Regions from separate parts of the Williamsia sp. Y844 genome, predicted to be linked through region 4. Evidence: riboswitches for the same ligand, from Rfam matches in the RefSeq annotation. Region 4 holds a riboswitch; each other region holds the start of a gene.
What was found. Region 4 has a riboswitch for S-adenosylmethionine ahead of AC1TQG_RS15815 (bifunctional o-acetylhomoserine/o-acetylserine sulfhydrylase). Riboswitches for the same ligand answer to the same signal wherever they lie in the genome.

Region 1 (4,570 bases), 670 kb from region 4:
GCACCCAGTCGCCAGATCCCTTGTCTAGCTGTTGTTTTTGTTCTGGTAGATATCGGGGATGCCGTCGTGGTCGTCGTCGCGCTCTTCTTCTTCCTGAACCTTGCGGTAGTGCCGGTTTCGGGCTCGTAGGAGGACTGATGCGATCAGTGCGGCGCACAGAGATCCGGTCAGCACACCTATCTTGACGATTTGATCGCGCTCAGAGCCCAGGCCGAAGGCAAGGTCGCCGATGAGTAGGGACACGGTGAATCCGATGCCGGCCAGGATCGAGATGCCGAGGACGTCGATCCAGCGAACGCTGGCGTCGAGGGAGGCCCGCGTGAACGCCGACAGCAGTCGGGTGGTGCCGAAGATACCGATTGCTTTGCCGAAGACCAGGCCGAAGATGATGCCGAGGGCGATGGGATCACTCAACGCATCGGTCAGGCCGTCGAGACCTCCGATCGCGACGCCGGCAGCGAAGAACGCAAAGATCGGAATCGCGATACCCGCCGAGATGGGCCGGATTCGGTGTTCGAAGTGTTCAGCCAGACCGATTCCGGCCTCCGGGCCACCGGCTGCCTTGCTCCGAAGGACCGGAACGGTGAACCCGAGTAGAACACCGGCGACCGTGGCGTGAATCCCGGACTCATGGACGAACACCCAGGTCAGAGAGGCCAGTGGAATGAGCAGCCACCAGGATCGGATTCGGCGCTGGACGCAGATGGCGAACAGCACCAGCGGTATCGCGGCGAGCGCGAGGGCACCGAGATCGATGTCGTCGCTGTAGAAGATGGCGATCACGGTGATGGCGAGAAGGTCGTCGACCACGGCAAGGGTGAGCAGGAATGTCCGCAGGGCCACCGGTAGGTGTGTAGAGATCACTGCCAGGACGGCGACCGCAAACGCGATGTCGGTGGCGGTGGGAATGGCCCAGCCCTGGGTGGCGCCATCGCCGACGTGGGCGGTGAACGCCACAAAGATGACGGCAGGCACCACCATGCCGCCGACTGCCGCGGCGATCGGAAGGACCGCGCGCTTCGGGTCACGGAGGTCGCCGGCAACGAACTCGCGTTTGAGTTCGAGGCCCACCACAAAGAAGAAGATCGCGAGCAGTCCGTCGGCAGCCCAGGTGGCCAACGACAGATCGAGGTGGACGCCCAGTGCGTCCGTGCCGACCTGGAACTCGCTGAGATCGGTGTAGGAATCGGACCACGGCGAATTGGCCCAGATCAGCGCAACCACGGTCGCCACCAGCAGGATTGCGCCACCGATGGTCTCTTTGCGGAGGATGTCGGCGATGCGCGATGACTCAGCCCATGAGCCCCGGGCAAAGAGTGGAGATGGGGTTTTTCGATCCTGTGCTGACACGTTGTGTCCTGTCTTTGGGTCGGCGAAGCGCGACACGCGCAACCATCAAGAGACGGTATTGAGCACGCGGCCGACCAGACTTCCCGGCACACCGCCGGTAACGTTACCGCCTGGCAAATACGCGTGGACAGGTGGCGCGGAATCAGAGGCGATGGCAGGGATCGGCTGCTCACGCGGCAGACTGTTGCCCATGTCTGAGAAAGATCTGAGGCCGGCTGAATCCGGCAAAGCGGCGACTGATGCCCCGTCACCGCTGTTCGGCTGGTCGCTGGTGGGTAGCAGCGGGGTGGTTGCCCCGCAGGAACGACTGTCGTGGCCGCGCACGGTGGGCATCGGTCTGCAGCACGTGGTGGCCATGTTCGGTGCGACGTTCCTGGTGCCGGTCCTCACCGGATTCCCGCCGGCGACGACTCTGCTCTTCTCCGGCATCGGCACGATCCTGTTCTTGCTCATCACGCGCAATCAGCTGCCGAGCTACCTAGGTTCGAGTTTTGCGATCATCGCGCCGGTCCTCGCCGCGACGGCCTCACACGGGCACGGGTCCGCGCTGGGCGGCATCGTGATGGTGGGCGCGATGCTGATCGTCATCGGCGTGGTGGTGCAATTCGCAGGCACCGGCTGGATCCACGCGCTGATGCCGCCGATCGTGACCGGAACCATCGTTGCCCTGATCGGCCTGAATCTCGCGCCGACTGCCAAGTCGAACTATGAGCAGGATGCGGCGACGGCCACGCTGGTCCTGGTGCTACTGATCGCCTCGCTGGTGTTGTTCAAGGGCTTGCTCGGTCGGCTCGCGATTTTCACCAGTGTTGTCATCGGCTATTTGTTTGCACTGGTCCGCGATGAGGTCGACACAGATCCCATCGGGGCCGCCGATTGGGTTGGCCTGCCCGACTTTCAGGCGCCGACGTTCCATCTGTCGGTGCTGCCGATGTTCTTGCCGGTTGTGTTGGTGCTGGTGGTCGAGAACATCGGGCACGTCAAGTCGATCAATACGATGACCGGCATCAACTACGACCACAAGATCGGTCGGGCGTTGGCCGCCGATGGTATCGCCACGGTGCTGGCAGGCAGCGGTGGTGGTTCTGCCACAACGACTTACGCCGAGAACATCGGCGTCATGGCGGCCACCAAGGTGTACTCGACGGCTGCCTACTGGGTGGCAGGCATCGCTGCAGTGCTGCTGGGTATGTCGCCGAAGGTGGGTGCGGTCATCGCATCGGTTCCGCCGGGTGTCCTCGGTGGTGTGACCACAGCGCTCTACGGCCTCGTCGGAATCCTGGGTGTGCACATCTGGGTGACCAACAAGGTGGACTTCTCCAAGCCCGTCAACCAGTTCACCGCAGCCATCGCACTCGTGATCGCCATCGCCGACTTCTCTTGGACCATCGGAGATTTGAGCTTCGGCGGAATCGCACTGGGAGCTGTTGCGGCACTGCTGATCTATCACGTCATGCGCGTGGTCGGCGGCTGGCGCGGGACAGTTGTGGTGGACAAGGCGGACGTCGAGTAGGCCTGCACTGACCCCGATTGATCGCCCCCTCAAGTGTTTGAGGGGGCGATCTTTTGTCTGTCGCGAGGTCGGGAAGTCGCCGGCTCACCACTCTGTTTTCAGACAAATGGACACCACGCAAGGTTTAAAACATGGTGATTCCAACCCGAAAGCCCACTCTCGCAAGGCAAATCAAATTCTACCCCTTGACGGATGGTTCATCGACCGCATAGATTCCTCCTCACCATCCAGAGCGACCGAGAGACTTGGCTCGTCGACGTCGCAGCAACCCCGTCATAGGACGTGTGGGTGCTACCGCCAAGAACGATGGAGGAACGATTATGGAACGCGCATCGTGGCGACGTCTGCACGTCGACCTGTGTCGAGCGGGCACCTGCGTCTGTATGTAGGTCTGACCCGCCTCACCCACACATTCTTGTCCTATTGGAAGGCCCTTTCAGCGATGCTCGCTGCGCGCATACACCAGTGGTCACCGTGACCCAGATAGATACCCGCTCGACGCTCGACGTATCGGCCGAGGTAGACGACGTAGACCTGGTCATTGCACGTAAGTGGCATCCGTGGCGTTGGATCATCGCGATTGCCGCGCTGATCGTTGTCGTCCAGTTCCTGCACGGATTTGCGACCAACCCGGGCTGGGATTGGGGCACGTTCGCGCAGTATTTCACCGCGTCGTCGGTGATGTCTGCGCTGTGGCTGACCATCCAGCTGACGTTCTGGGGATCTCTGTTCGGATTTGCGATCGGCATTGCGCTGGCTGCGGCCAGACTGTCGAAGAATCCGGTACTGCAGGTCATTGCCTGGTTCTACATCTGGGCATTCCGTTCGATCCCTTTGATCGTCCAGTTGCTGTTCTGGTTCAACCTCGCGTACCTCTATCAAACTCTTTCGGTAGGAGTTCCGTTCGGGCCGAGCTTCTTCGAGTTCAATGTCAACAATGTGATCAGTGGTTCCGCTGCGGCCATCATCGGTCTGGCGTTGCACCAGGCGGCGTATTCGGCGGAGATAATCCGTGCCGGGATCATCTCGGTAGACCAGGGTCAGCTCGAAGCCGCTGCAGCACTAGGTATTCCGAAGCACCGTGAGTTCTTCAAGATCATCTTGCCGCAGGCGATGCGGGGAATCCTGCCGAACGCCGCGAATGAAGTCATCAGCTTGTTCAAGGGCACCTCGATCGTGTCGGTCATGGCAATTGCCGAGCTGTTCTACCAGGTACAGGTCATCTACGGGCGCAGTGGACGCGTCGTCCCGCTGCTGATGGTTGCCACGGTCTGGTACATCGTCCTCACGTCGATCCTGTCGGTCGTGCAGTTCTACGTGGAGCGACACTATGCCAAGGGTGCGCTGCGGACCATTCCGTTGACGCCGGTGCAACAGATTCGAAAGAAGTTCTCCGACATCTCCTTTGCGCCGCGCGGGGCGACCCGATGACCGAGGCGATAGAGAACTCGAAGTACGCGGTCGAGGTCAGGGGCGTTCACAAGTCCTTCGGCGATCTCGAGGTGCTCAAAGGCGTCGACTTGGTCGTGCGACCGGGTGAGGTCACCGCGATCATCGGTCCGTCGGGATCAGGGAAGTCGACGCTACTGCGCGCCCTCAACCACTTGGAGAAAGTCGATCACGGCACCGTCCGTGTCGATGGTGACCTGGTCGGGTACAAACGCAAGGGCAACAAGCTTCACGAGCTGAGCAACAAGGAAATTCTGC
Region 2 (4,570 bases), 670 kb from region 4:
GTGCAACGCTTGTCATCGTGACCCACGAAGTCGGTTTTGCACGCGAGATCGCCGACACGGTGGTGTTCATGGACGGTGGCGTCATCGTCGAACAGGGAACCCCGGCGGAACTCATCGACTCTCCCAAGGAAGAACGCACCAAAGCTTTTCTCGCACACGTCCTCTGATCCATCTCACTCAAACCGACAAACAAGGAACAAACATGTCCAGAACAAGCCGTCGACTCTCGATTGTCGCGTCCGCATTTGCCGCGCTCGCATTGCTGGTCACCGGGTGCAGCGAACCGACTGCGGAGTCCGAGGTGGTCACGTCCGACGGGCAGAGCTTCGACCTGTCGCCAGAGCAGTCCAGCCGAGTTCGCGTCGACAAGGTCGCTGACATCGCAGCCAAGGTGCCCCAAGCGATCCGCGATCGCGGCACGCTTGTCGTGACAGGAGCCGGCGGTACCGCTCCACCGCTGCGGTTCTACGCCACCGACGACAGGACGATCATCGGATCGGAGGTCGACTTCACGTATCTGATCGGTGACATCCTCGGCCTCAAAGTTGATCTGGCGGTTGCGGACTGGTCGCAGAACTTCGTCAAGATCGACTCCGGTGAGAACGACCTGTTCATCTCCAATGTCACGGTGACCGAAGAGCGCAAGGACAAGTACGACTTCGCCACGTATCGCCTCGACAACCTTGCCTTCGAAGCACCTAAGGACAGTGGTTGGAAGGTCGAAGGTCGTAAGGACGTCGCGGGCAAGAAGATCGGGGTCGGTTCAGGAACCAATCAGGAGCAGCTGCTGGTCGACTGGAACGAGCAGAATGTCGCCGATGGTCTCGCGCCGGCAGAGATCGTGTACTACCAGAATGCATCCGACTATTACCTGGCCCTCGGTTCGGGTCGAATCGACGGATACTTCGGCCCCAACCCGTCGTCGGTCTACCACGCTGCCACGTCGGGCGACACCGAGGTGATCGGGGTGTTCTCCGGTGCGGGTGATGCGCTGCAGGGCGAGATCGCGGTTCTGACAAAGAAGGACAACGGCCTCATCGAAGCCATCAACGAGGCCATCAACCACGCGATCGAGGACGGCAGCTACCAGAAGGTCATCGACCGCTGGGGCCTGCAGTCCGAAGCCGTCACCGTCTCGGAAATCAACCCGCCCGGACTTCCACGTACCGAAGCATAGGTAGTCGAACAAGACCATCCAGAGCGACCGAGAGACCAGGGCTCGATGACGTCGCAGCAACCCGCGAAGGCGGGTGCTCCTGCCCGGACCGATGGAAGGAAAGACGCGTGAGTGCATTACGGAGTGGAGCCGGTGGATCGGCCACGGGCACTGTCGATACTGCACAGTTGCAGATCGCCACGGTCCATCAGGACGATCCGCTGGCTTCCCCGCTGATCGAGGAGTTGGCCCTCGAATACAGCTCTCGTTATGGGCGCAGCCCGGGGGAGCAGTACAGCGAACTGCGGGCGTATCCCGCAGAGGAGTTCGCGCCGCCGGGCGGCGTTCTGATCGTCGCACTGGCCGGCGGCGTCCCGGTGGCCGGTGGCGCGTTCCGTCAGTACGACGCCACCACCGCCGAACTCAAGCGAATCTGGACGGCGTCGGCGTACCGCGGCCGCGGGTACGGCAAGACGATCGTGGCCGAACTCGAGAAGATCGCGATCGGCCGTGGCTATCGGCGAATCTTTTTGACAACCGGATGGAACCAGCCCGAGGCGGTGGCGTTGTATCTCGCTGCCGGTTACACGCCGCTATACGACACGACACTGGCCTCCGATGAGGTCGGCGTCCATCCGTTCGAGAAGAGTCTCGCATCGAAAGAGGTTTCAGCATGAGCATTTTCGCCCTGGGTATCGAGCTCGATGGGGAGGGAAATCATCCGGCGGCGTGGCGACGGGCATCTCATGCGCCCGACGCCTTGCTGACCGGCGAGACCGTGAGACGGAGAGTTGCTGCAGCGGAGAATGCCGGCTTCACGTTGGCGACGTTCGACGACTCGATCGTCGGTGCCACCAGCGACGTTGTCGGACGCATCGACGCGCCCAACCGCGCGGCCTTCGTGGCGGCGACGACATCGACCATCGGACTCGTTCCGTTTATCGGTACGACGTACGCCGAACCGTTCCATACGGCTTCGCAGTTGGCGACTCTCGACTACGCGTCGCGGGGGCGAGCCGGTTGGATCGCGGCACCCGTCACCGACAGTGCTGCGTCGAAGGTATGGGGCCGACCCGAGGTGGATAAAGAGTCGGAACGTGCACGTGAACAGCGGGATTCGATCACTGTTGCCCGTGGTCTGTGGGATTCCTGGGAGGACGATGCGGTGATCCGCGACTTCGCATCCGGCCGATTCCTCGATCGAGACAAGCTGCATTACATCGATTTCCAGGGTGAGAGTTTCTCCGTCAAAGGCCCGGCTATCGTTCCCAGGCCGCCGCAGGGACAATTGGTGGTGTTCGGAACCGCGGGCGACGTCGACGTGCGTCTGTTCTCGGAGACCTCCGTCGAAGCTATTTCCGTGGCCGCGAAGGCATTCGACGGGCTTGCCTTTGCCGAGCTCGATGTCACCCTCGACACCGCTACCGAATCGGCAGGCGAGCGGCTGGAGCATCTGAACTCGTACACGCAGGCCCAGCGATCTCCGCGTCTCCAATTCATCGGCAGCGCTGTTGAATTGGTCGACCTCTTGACCGAGCTTGCACATCATGTCGACGGCGTCAGAATCCACCCCACCGTCCTGGACGAAGATCTGGTGGTTCTCGCTCGCCATGTATTACCGCGCCTGTTCGCCACCGGCATCAGCCATCGTCCGGTGCCGGGTTCGACTTTGCGCGCCAACCTCGGTCTCACCCGTCCTGCAAGTCGCTACCAGAAGGCCTGATACGTCATGACTGTTCTCCGCCCCGACGCTCACGTGCACTTCGGTGTCTTCTTCCAGGGCGTCAACCACACAACCATCTGGTCCGATCCTGCGAGTGCGTCGCAGATCGACTTCGAGACCTTCCGCCGTGTGATCACCACTGCAGAACGCGGATTATTCGACGCGTTCTTCCTCGGCGAGGGCCTGCGCCTACGCGAACAGCAGGGAAAGATACTCGATCTCGACATCGTCGGACGGCCGGATGCGATCGCGCAATTGTCCGCCCTCGCGGGAATCACGTCGCACATCGGACTCGTCGCGACCCAGAACACCACGTACAACGAGCCTGCGGACCTTGCCCGACGCCTTGCGGGTCTCGATATTCTCTCCGGTGGTCGCGCCGGGTGGAATGTGGTGACCACGGACAACGCGTGGACGGGTGAGAACTTCCGTCGCGGCGGGTTCCTCGACCACGAACTGCGGTACGAGCGTGCCGGACAGTTCATCCAGGTCGCGCGAGAGATCTGGGATTCGTGGAACGGAAACGCGATCTCCTCGTCACGGGATGCGGATTCATGGGCGGCGAAGGATGCGGTCCGCACCGTTCGCCGTACGACGTCGCAGTTCGATGTCGAGTTGTCCCCGACCCTTCCTCGCAGTGCTCAGGGACATCCGGTGATCTTCCAAGCCGGCGACTCGCCGACCGGACGAGACTTCGCTGCGGCAAACGCCGAGGTGATCTTCTCGGCCCACGGAACGCATTTCGGCGATGCGCTCGAGTTTGCGAACGACATTCGGGCGCGTCTGCGCAAGGCCGGCCGGCCGGACGATGACATCAAGATCCTCCCCGGGACGCAGATCGTATTGGCGGAGAACGCCTCCGAGGTCGAGGAAAAGGAGCGGTGGGTCCGCGAGGGGCAATTCACCGGGCAGACGGCGCTCTCGCTCGTCGGGCAGGTGTGGGGCCGTGACCTTTCCGATCGTGATCCCGATGGTCCACTACCCGAAGAAGATCCCCTGCCTGCACCCATCTCGGTGACACGTGGCGCCGCGCGGGACGGCAAGGACCCCATCGCGATCGCGAAGGAATGGCGGGCACTGGCCGATGCGAAGAACCTGTCGCTGCGGCAGGTGGCCATCGAGACAACTGCGCGCTCCGGTTTTGCCGGCACGCCAGGGCAAGTGGCCGACGAATTGGTCAAGTGGGTTCGCAGTGGTGCAACCGATGGGTTCAACATCTCGCCGTACATCGTGCCGGGCGGGCTGGACGACATCGTCAACTGGTTGGTCCCGGAGCTGCAAGAGCGGGGCGCGTATCGGGCCGCGTACGAGTCGAACACACTGCGGGAGAACCTGGGCCTGGGCGCACCTCTGACGCGACGCAAGGTCGGTGACAGCGATATCAGCGCTGCAGGTTGACCCACGCACCACCGTCGGGTCGCGCGCAGAGGTACTGGTCTGCGCTGCAGCCGGATTCACCACACTGCTCGACTCGACAGTTCTCGGTATCGGTATCCCGGCCATTCGCACATCGCTGGGTGCCGATACCGCCCAGGTGCAGTGGATCCTCGCCGGCTATTCGTTGACGTTCGGCCTGGCGCTGGTACCGGCAGGCAGGCTCGGGGATGTGATCGGCCGACGGAGGCTGTTCCTCGTCGGCCTTTCCCTGTTCACGGCAATGGGTGTCGTTGGCGCGCTGGCATCGAGTCCAT
Region 3 (4,570 bases), on a different contig from region 4:
ATCCACCTCGATGCCGGCGACACCCTCCTGCTCTACACCGACGGGCTCACCGAGGCGCGGACCGGACCTGGTCCCGAGCGGTACGACGACAACGGTGCGCTGCTCGAGTTCGCCGCGGCACACACGCCGACGTCCGCAGGCCAGATCATCGAGGACGTGCGGGCATTGCTCGACAGTTTCGGTGCCGGGCTCGAAGACGACACCGCGCTCATCGCACTGAGTGTCCCCCACCCCGGGGTCTAGAGGGTTCGGAGGGCGGCGAGCAGAAGGTCGACGTCCTCGGAGGTCGAACCGAGGCCGAGGCTGGCGCGTACAGCCCCTGAGCCGTGGCCCAGACGGTCCAGAAGCGGGTGGGCGCAGAATCGTCCATCGCGCACCCCGATGCCGTGTTCGGCCGAGAGATGGGCTGCCACCTCAGATGCCCGATGCCCGTCGACGACAAAGCTGACAACGCCAACGGCATCGGTGCTGTCGGTGAAGATCTTCAGGGCATGCACGCCCGGGATCTCCGCCAGACCATTGCGCAACCGGTCGGTGAGTGACGTTTCATGGGAAACAACAGCCTCCCCGAGGGATTCGATCTCGACGCAGGCCGCCGCGAGCGCAGCCGCACCCAGGACGTTGGGCGAACCGCCTTCATGACGGGCAGGCGCGGGCGCCCACTTCACGTCCTGCTCGGTGACATTGAGTACGGCACCGCCGCCTGCGAGGTACGGGTCGGCCGCATCCAGCCAATCCCGCAGTCCGACAAGCACTCCGGCCCCGAAAGGCGCGTAGGTCTTGTGTCCTGAAAAGGCCAGGTAGTCGATGCCGCCTGCAGTGATGTCCACCCTGCGGTGCGGAACCAACTGCGCTCCGTCGACAGCGATCCGAGCGCCGTTGCGGTGCGCAAGATCTGCCAGTTCACCGATCGGCAAGATCTCGCCGGTGACGTTGGAAGCACCGGTGACCGCCAGCAACGCCGCACCGGTCTCTATCAGTGCGGTCTCCACGCGAACGATCGTCGCGGCCAGCGTATTCGCGGCACGGACCACGTGAACGTCACTCCACGGCAACAGATTTGAATGATGTTCCAGATCGAGGACGACGACCTTTCCCGGCACACAGCGGGCCAGGAGGTTCAGCGAATCGGTGGTGTTCCGCGTAAAGATCAGGCAGTGCTGCTCGCCGGCACCGACAAAGTCCGCGACCTGCTCACGGGCGGTCTCGTACGCCTGCGTCGTGACCTGCGATGCGTAGCCCGCGCCCCGATGCACGCTCGAGTAGGTCGGAAGCAATTGTGTGATTCTCTCGACCACGCTGCACAACGCCGGTGCACTCGCCGCGTAGTCGAAGTTGACGTATCGCGTGGTCGAGCCATCCCGCAATGGCGCCTGGGTGTCCGAACCTTCTATCGCTGCAAGAGCATTCAGGGTTCGATTCAGTGTTGCAGTGCTCATATCTCACACCAGCTTCCGGTGTCAGGGATTCCGCACGCACCAAGTTTCGAACCTGCCGATGGAGCAGTTCGGAACTCGGACGTGGGGGGTCCGCGCTTGCCTGTTCGGGTTCGAACAGGCCAGGTCTTCACCCGGAGCACCCCGCCGCGATGGAGGGTTGCTGACCAGCAAGCCGGGGCTATTCGCTGGTACTCGTGACCGACGCCGACGCTAACAGACTTTTACGGCGTCGTCCATACCCATGTGCTTTAACTTCTCGGCGATCGGAACTCCGCGCATCCATCGGATTTCCGCAGGAGCGTGAGTATGGTTCTGTCCAACAGTTGAAATCCCCTGCCCGGGCATACCCACATGATGCCCGGATTCGCTTGGTGGACAACAACTGCCCTGTGTCAACGAGTATCAGCGCCAAGTTCCAGCTTGCTGGTCGGCAACCCTCCACCGCGGCGGGGTGCCCTGGATGACAGACACGGCCCCAGCCTTCACCGGCATGGGGCAAGCGCGGGGTTCACGCAAGCGAGCCCGAAGAGATTTCCGGAAGCTTGATGACCTTGTTCAACGCACCACGCGATCGAATCCTGAGCACCTGCCACGCCCATTGCATTCACGAGGAGAAAACCGATGTCCCGAACACCTGCTGCCGGCCGATTGAGACGGGTGCATCCCGGACCGGGTCATCTGAGCAAGGCCACGATTCTTACGGCTCTCACGGTCGGACTTGTCGCCAGCGCCTGTGGCTCCGGCGACAGCAATAATTCCGCGACGGCCACCGGTGATCCCGTCGACGGCGGCACCCTTCGGTTTGCCATCAACAGCAGTCCCGGCGGCTGCATCGACCCCCATCAGAGCCCTGCCGACGTCGCCGGCTTCTTCTCCCGCCCGATCCTCGACTCTCTTGTCGCCCTCAACACCGACGGCAGCCTCGACCCCTGGCTCGCCACCGAGTGGAGCGTGTCCCCCGACCAGCTCACCTACTCCTTCACCCTCCGCGACGACGTCACCTTCTCCAACGGAGAAAAGTTCGACGGCAACGCAGTCAAGGCCAACCTCGACCACATCGTCGACCCCAACACCAAGTCCCAACTCGCGGCCAACACCATCGCCACCTACGCCGGCACCAACGTCATCGACCCGACGCACGTGGAAGTCACCTTCTCCGAGCCGAATTCGGCCTTCCTTCCCTCCGCGGCCTCGGCATACCTCGGCATCGAGGCCCCCTCCACCCTGACTCAGGGAACAGATGCCCTGTGCAGCAAGATCGTCGGCACCGGGCCGTTTGTCAGTGAAGCCGGCTACACCCCGAACAAGGGCATCGACTACACCCGCAACGAGGCCTACAACTGGGGTCCGGGCAACGCCGACCACTCCGGCAAGGCACACCTGGCAGCCATCAGCATCCAGGAGATCCCCGAAGACTCCTCTCGCTACGGCGCTTTGACCAGCAATCAGGTCGATGCGATTGCCAGCGTCCCGCCGGTCAACGTCAGCGCGCTCAAGGACACACCCGGCTATTCCGTCGAGACGGTCCAGGCTCCGGGCGGAAACTACAACTACTACCCCAACACACAGGCCGGCGTCTTCTCCGACATCAAGGTCCGCGAAGCCTTCCGGGCCGGAATCGACTGGGACACCATCGTCGACAAGCTCTACTTCGGCGTCTTCCAGCCCGCGAAGAACACCTTGAGCCCCGCCACGGTCGGCTACAACAAGGCCAGTGAGTCGGCGTACGTCTACGACGAGGACAAAGCCAATCAGCTTCTCGACGAAGCCGGCTGGACCGCACGCGACGGCGACGGCTACCGCACCAAGGACGGAAAGCGTCTGACCGTCGTGCATCCCTTCCTCAAGGAATACGCTCGCGAACAACGCGACACCCTGCTCGAGCAGGTGCAGTCGTCCGCCAAGAAGATCGGTGTCGACTACCAGATCAAGAACACCACCATCGACGACTACTACACCGCCCTTTTCACCAACGGCTACGACGTCCTCGACATCAGCTGGCAGCGGGCGTCACCGGATGCACTTCGCACGCTCGATCATTCGTCGAACATTCCGGTGGACAGTTTCGGAACAAACGTGGCCAAGTACTCCAATCCCGCTGTTGATTCCGACTTGATCGCAGCGCTTGGCGAAACCGATCTGACCAAGCAGTCGGAGATCTACGCTCGCGCCCAGCAGCAGATCGCCGACGACGCCGCAGTGTTCCCGGTCTACGTCTTCAACTACGTGCTCGGCCGCAGTAACAACCTGCAAGGCGTGAAGTTCGAACCGCAGGCCTACCCGACGTTCTACGACGCCTGGGTGAGCAAGTGACCGTGATCGACACGGTGGCAGGCCCGACCGAGGTGGCGCGCACTCGCTCCCTCGGTCGGGCGGTCGCCAGCCGATTGCTGGTGTCGCTGCTGGTGCTGTGGGGCGCGATCACTGCCACCTTCCTCGTCCTGCATTCCGGCAAAGGTGAGCCGATCAACGCGATCATCGGCACCGCGCAGGTGTCCCCGGAGGTCCGGGCGCAGATCATCAACGACTACAAACTCGACGATCCGTTGATCGTCCAATACTTCGATTACCTGTGGCGACTGCTTCACGGCGACCTCGGACGGTCCTACGCGCTGCGAATGCCAGTCACCGAGGCCATCGGTCAACAGATTTGGCCCACACTGCAATTGGTGATCGTCTCGGCGATCCTCGCGCTGGTCGTCGCACTGGTGGTGGGGCTGGCCACGGCCAACCGGCCAGGATGGCTACGCGGCCCGGCCACCTCGCTGGAGGTCCTGACCGTGGCAGTCCCGACATTCTGGCTCGGCATCTTGCTGCTGACCATCTTCTCGTTCCAGCTCGGCTGGTTCCCCTCGGTCGGCTCGGATGGCGTGGCTTCGCTGGTATTACCATCCATCGCGCTGGCGGCCGCACCCGCGGCGCTGCTGTCACAAGTGCTTCGGCACGGTGTCGAACGCACGCTCGACGAAACATTTGTTGTCACCGCGCGGACCCGCGGGATCAGCCAGACCGCGGTCCTGCTCCGCCACGTGCTGCGCCACGCCGCGATGCCGGTGATCACGTTGTGGGGCTGGATCGTCGGCGCACTCATCAGCGGCGCGGTGATCGTCGAGCAGGTCTTCTCCCGAGAA
Region 4 (4,570 bases):
CGAGGACATTCGCCGAGACGACACACCACTCGTCGGTGTCGACTGCGGCGCCCGGACCGATCAGCCCGTCCCACCAACCGGGGGCGGGCTGATCGGGACCGGCGGGTCCGGTTGCGTGGGAGTCGCCGGTCAGGGCATGCAGAGCCAGAACTACGTTGTCGCGGGTGGGCGAGAGCGTGCCCCAGCGCTGAAACGCCAGGGTCACATTCTCGATCTGTCCACCGTTGTCCAACGAAATCGGGCCGACCGGCACACTGGTCAGCTGCCCATCGGGCAGGGATTCCCAGTCCGGATGGATTCGTGGTGGCGTGTGCGGGTCGATACTCACCTCACTTGGCCGCAGCGAAGCCTGCATCGAGGTCGGCGATGATGTCGACGACGTTCTCGATGCCGACAGCCAACCGGACCAGGCCGGGGGTCACGCCTGCGGCCAGCTGCTCTTCAGCGATCAGCTGGGAGTGGGTGGTCGAGGCGGGATGGATGACCAGCGAGCGCACATCACCGATGTTGGCGACATGGCTGTGCAGGACCAGTGCGTCGACGAACTTCTTGCCCGCGTCCACGCCGCCGACGATCTCGAAGCCGATGATCGCGCCCTGGCCGCGCGGAGCCAATTCCTGGCCTCGCTTGTACCAGCGCGAGGATTCGAGTCCGGCGTAGGCCACCGACTCCACCTGCGGGTGCTCTTCCAGGTACTTGGCCACCGCCTGGGCGTTCGACACGTGGCGTTCGATCCGCAGGCTGAGTGTTTCCAGGCCCTGGGCGATGAGGAACGCGTTGAACGGCGAGATGGCGGCACCGGTGTCGCGCAACCACTGCACGCGGGCCTTGAGGGCGTAGGCCGGAGCACCGAGGTCGGCAAAGATCGCACCGTGGTAGCTCGGGTCCGGGGTGGTGAATCCGGGGAACAGGTCCACACCGTCACGCTGGCCCCGCCAATCGAAGGTGCCGCCGTCGACGATCACGCCGCCGATCGCGGTGCCATGTCCACCAAGGTATTTCGTGGCCGAATGCACCACGATGTCGGCGCCGTGCTCCAGCGGGTTGATCAGGTACGGGGTGGCGACGGTGTTGTCGACGATCAATGGCAGGCCGGCCTCGTGGGCGACGGCGGAGATGCCGGGGAGATCGAGGATCTCGTTGTTCGGGTTCGAGATCGTCTCACCGAACAGCGCACGGGTGTTGGGCTGGATGGCCGCGCGCCAGCTGTCGAGGTCTTCGGGATCTTCGACGAAGCTGACCTGGATTCCGAGCTTGGGCAGCGTGTAGTGGAAGAGGTTGTACGTACCGCCGTACAGCCGCGGGCTCGACACCACGTGACCGCCGTTTTCGACGATGTTCAGGATTGAGTAGGTCTCGGCGGCCTGACCCGACGCGACGAGCAGAGCCGCCACGCCACCTTCGAGGGCTGCGATTCGCTGCTCGACGGCGTCCTGGGTGGGGTTCATGATGCGCGTGTAGATGTTGCCGGGCTCGGCCAGACCGAAGAGGTTGGCGGCGTGCTCGGTGTCGCGGAACGTGTACGACGTTGTCTGGTAAATCGGCAGGGCACGGGCAGAGGTTGCCGAATCCGGGCTCTGGCCAACATGGACCTGTTTGGTTTCAAAGCTCCAGTTGTCAGCCGGATTGACGTCGGTGTCAGACATGTAGGACTTCTCTTTCATGGTCGGTAGACATCCAATTAGAGGGTCCGACCTTTCGGACCCCGCGCTTGCCGCGGCGAACCGCAACCTGGTCGTCACCCGGAGCACCCCACCGCGGTTGGAGGGTTGCCGGTCAGCTAGCCGGGGCTTGTCGCTGACACTCAGGACCTGGCCAAAAGGATATAACACGCGGTTCCTGTTCAAAAAAGCGTTCAGCGCACGGAGATTCTGCGATTCGCCACCAGCCGGATGCCCCTGTACTACGTTCATGCGATTGGCCATTGTCAATGTCCACCGTAACTTTGGTGAACTGCCTCGAAATGCTTGAGGCCGTCGGTGATTCGAAACAACTGGGGCTGCTGTGGGTGTGAGGACGAAGCCTGATCGCTCTGTTCCGAAACCGGCCGGCCGACGGGTGGCGGCGCTGGCATCCGGAGCGGCTGCGGTCGCGCTGCCCGTGTTGACCTTCCTCGGGAGTGCTCCAGGGCTCGCGGCCCAGGCGCAGGCGTACGACTGTGGTGACGGCGTCGTGTTCGTGGTGGCCGGAACCGACGATCCGAACTTCCTGCACACCATAGGGGTGGAGACCCGCTACAGCGCCCGGGGCTACGTGATCAAACGCGTCGACTATCCGGGGACCTTCTGGCCACTCGGTGCACAGAGTTACGACGAGAACATCGAGACCGGACAAGCCGCGCTCACCCAGGATGTGGCGACCTATCAGGCCAACTGCCCGGGCAACCCGGCCGTCATCGCCGGCTATTCGCAGGGGGCCCGGATCGCAGGCGATGTACTGGCCGACATCGCGGCAGGCAAGGCCGACGGCGTGACCTCGGTCGGAGTGTCGGGCGAGCTCTATTCCGACCCTCGGCGACGCGGCACAAACGACGGTGCCGGAGCCGAGGTCAACCTCATCAATGCGTATCCGGGCGCGATGCTCGATGGTTCGCGCGACGGCGACTTCGGCGACATACCGGTGTACTCGGTCTGCATCGATGGTGACCCGGTCTGTGACATACCCGACCCGCGGCGAGATCCGATCGGGGCATTGGACGCGTTGCTGGGCTTCTGGGTCAAGCACCACAACTATGGCGGCATCATGACGGCAGGCCCGGGGGCGGCTGTGGGCACCGACGGGATCACCGTCATCGAGGGTCCCGACGGTGCCACGGTGATCTTCATCGCCGCCGATCCCTCACTCACCACTGTGCTGGCGCAGGTCGGACTGCCTAATTTGCTGCGCCCGGTGATTCTCGATTTCCCCTATGCCGAAACGGAGGTCATCCGGCCGATCTCCCGCGCGATCATGGGCTTGCTGCCTGCGCTCCCGCAGCTCGGGCATGGTGCGTATCTGACCGACCTGTACACGGTCCGGGACGCGCTGTCCGGTGACCCGGCCGCGTGGGCCGCGATTCTCGGGAGCGCGGTCAGCATCGTCAAATATCCGGTGAACTTCGTTCGGGACTGGGTTGCGGTGATCGATGCCGTACTCGACCACCGTGACCCGGATCTCGGGTTCATCGCGGCACCGACGGTGCGCGCCATGGCGGATGCGGCATTCGGTGCGGTCTCCGCGGGCAGGGCGGACGTGGGGGACCCGGCCACTGACACCGCCCTTGCCGGTGCTTCTCAGAGGGCGCTCGCTGCGTCGTCCGTTGATCGCCCGCAGGCCTCTGCCGACGTCATCCCGGGGCCTGGTCGGCATCGGGCGCCCGAGGTGTCCCCGCCGGCTGTGTCGGATCCCGATGTGCCGGAAGCCGATGTGCCCGCCTCCGTACCGGTGTGGAACGGTCCGGCAACCTCCCACGCGGACCAGGGTGCTGATGACGACGGCCCCGACGTCGTTGATTCCACGGCAGGTCAGAAGCCGGTCGCTCCTGATCTGCCTGCTGTCGAAGCGCCTGCTGCGACCGAGACAATGGCCGTTGACATGTCGGCGGACCTCACCACCGCCTCGTGATCCGGCCCCTGCGCTGACGCCCCTGACCCGTCAGGTGATGGGTATGCTGGCAAGCAGTACGCCCGTTATATTTACTTTGTCCGGTGAGCGAGGTAACAGCCCGCCGGACTAGGTTGAACATGTTTGGGTGCAGGCGCGCCAGCTCATGAGTCGGCGTCCGAAAGCGGGGCACACATCGTCGAGGAGGACGCGTAGCCATATGGGCAAGATCAAGGTCGAAGGAACGGTCGTAGAGCTGGACGGCGACGAGATGACTCGGATCATCTGGCAGTTCATCAAAGAGAAGCTGATCCACCCGTACCTCGATCTGAACCTGGAGTATTACGACCTCGGCATCGAGGAACGTGACCGTACCGACGACCAGGTCACCATCGACTCGGCATACGCCATCCTCAAACACGGTGTCGGCGTGAAGTGCGCCACCATCACCCCCGACGAAGCTCGTGTCGAAGAGTTCGGCCTGAAGAAGATGTGGCGCTCGCCCAACGGCACCATCCGAAATATTCTGGGCGGCACGATCTTCCGCGCTCCGATCATCATCTCCAACGTCCCGCGACTGGTGCCGGGATGGACCAAGCCGGTCATCGTCGGACGTCACGCGTTCGGCGACCAGTACCGCGCGACCGATTTCAAGGTTGCCACCGCGGGCAAGGTCACCATCACGTTCACCCCGGACGACGGCTCGGCGCCGATCGAGCACGAGATCGTCCAGATGCCCGAAGAGGGCGGCGTGGTGATGGGTATGTACAACTTCAACAAGTCCATCGAAGACTTCGCGCGGGCATCGCTGAACTACGGTCTGCAGCGCAACTACCCGGTGTACCTGTCGACCAAGAACACCATTCTCAAAGCCTACGACGGAGCGTTCAAAGACATTTTCCAGCATGTCTTCGATACCGAGTTCAAGGCTGAATTCGATGCTGCCGGAATCCATTACGAGCACCGGCTCATCGACGACATGGTTGCT

Region 1: it holds a riboswitch for S-adenosylmethionine, as region 4 does, so the genes downstream of both, AC1TQG_RS12785 (amino acid ABC transporter permease) here and AC1TQG_RS15815 (bifunctional o-acetylhomoserine/o-acetylserine sulfhydrylase) in region 4, are expected to answer to the same signal.
Region 2: it holds a riboswitch for S-adenosylmethionine, as region 4 does, so the genes downstream of both, AC1TQG_RS12800 (GNAT family N-acetyltransferase) here and AC1TQG_RS15815 (bifunctional o-acetylhomoserine/o-acetylserine sulfhydrylase) in region 4, are expected to answer to the same signal.
Region 3: it holds a riboswitch for S-adenosylmethionine, as region 4 does, so the genes downstream of both, AC1TQG_RS24415 (ABC transporter substrate-binding protein) here and AC1TQG_RS15815 (bifunctional o-acetylhomoserine/o-acetylserine sulfhydrylase) in region 4, are expected to answer to the same signal.

What each region holds. Positions count from the first base shown of each region.
Region 1 covers NZ_JBXCJB010000002.1:85,881-90,450, forward strand. Annotated here, with positions in the region: gene nhaA (Na+/H+ antiporter NhaA) at 25-1,350, opposite strand; gene AC1TQG_RS12780 (uracil-xanthine permease family protein) at 1,541-2,863, shown strand; SAM riboswitch class I at 3,084-3,176, shown strand; gene AC1TQG_RS12785 (amino acid ABC transporter permease) at 3,329-4,294, shown strand; gene AC1TQG_RS12790 (amino acid ABC transporter ATP-binding protein) at 4,291-4,570, shown strand, end outside.
Region 2 covers NZ_JBXCJB010000002.1:90,787-95,356, forward strand. Annotated here, with positions in the region: gene AC1TQG_RS12790 (amino acid ABC transporter ATP-binding protein) at 1-167, shown strand, start outside; gene AC1TQG_RS12795 (ABC transporter substrate-binding protein) at 203-1,177, shown strand; SAM riboswitch class I at 1,189-1,275, shown strand; gene AC1TQG_RS12800 (GNAT family N-acetyltransferase) at 1,285-1,833, shown strand; gene AC1TQG_RS12805 (LLM class flavin-dependent oxidoreductase) at 1,830-2,879, shown strand; gene AC1TQG_RS12810 (NtaA/DmoA family FMN-dependent monooxygenase) at 2,886-4,277, shown strand; gene AC1TQG_RS12815 (MFS transporter) at 4,249-4,570, shown strand, end outside.
Region 3 covers NZ_JBXCJB010000004.1:694,072-698,641, forward strand. Annotated here, with positions in the region: gene AC1TQG_RS24405 (PP2C family protein-serine/threonine phosphatase) at 1-243, shown strand, start outside; gene AC1TQG_RS24410 (aminotransferase class V-fold PLP-dependent enzyme) at 240-1,439, opposite strand; SAM riboswitch class IV at 1,527-1,639, opposite strand; SAM riboswitch class IV at 1,830-1,947, shown strand; gene AC1TQG_RS24415 (ABC transporter substrate-binding protein) at 2,061-3,752, shown strand; gene AC1TQG_RS24420 (ABC transporter permease) at 3,749-4,570, shown strand, end outside.
Region 4 covers NZ_JBXCJB010000002.1:757,642-762,211, forward strand. Annotated here, with positions in the region: gene metX (homoserine O-acetyltransferase MetX) at 1-328, opposite strand, end outside; gene AC1TQG_RS15815 (bifunctional o-acetylhomoserine/o-acetylserine sulfhydrylase) at 330-1,646, opposite strand; SAM riboswitch class IV at 1,703-1,812, opposite strand; gene AC1TQG_RS15820 (cutinase family protein) at 2,011-3,603, shown strand; gene AC1TQG_RS15825 (NADP-dependent isocitrate dehydrogenase) at 3,803-4,570, shown strand, end outside.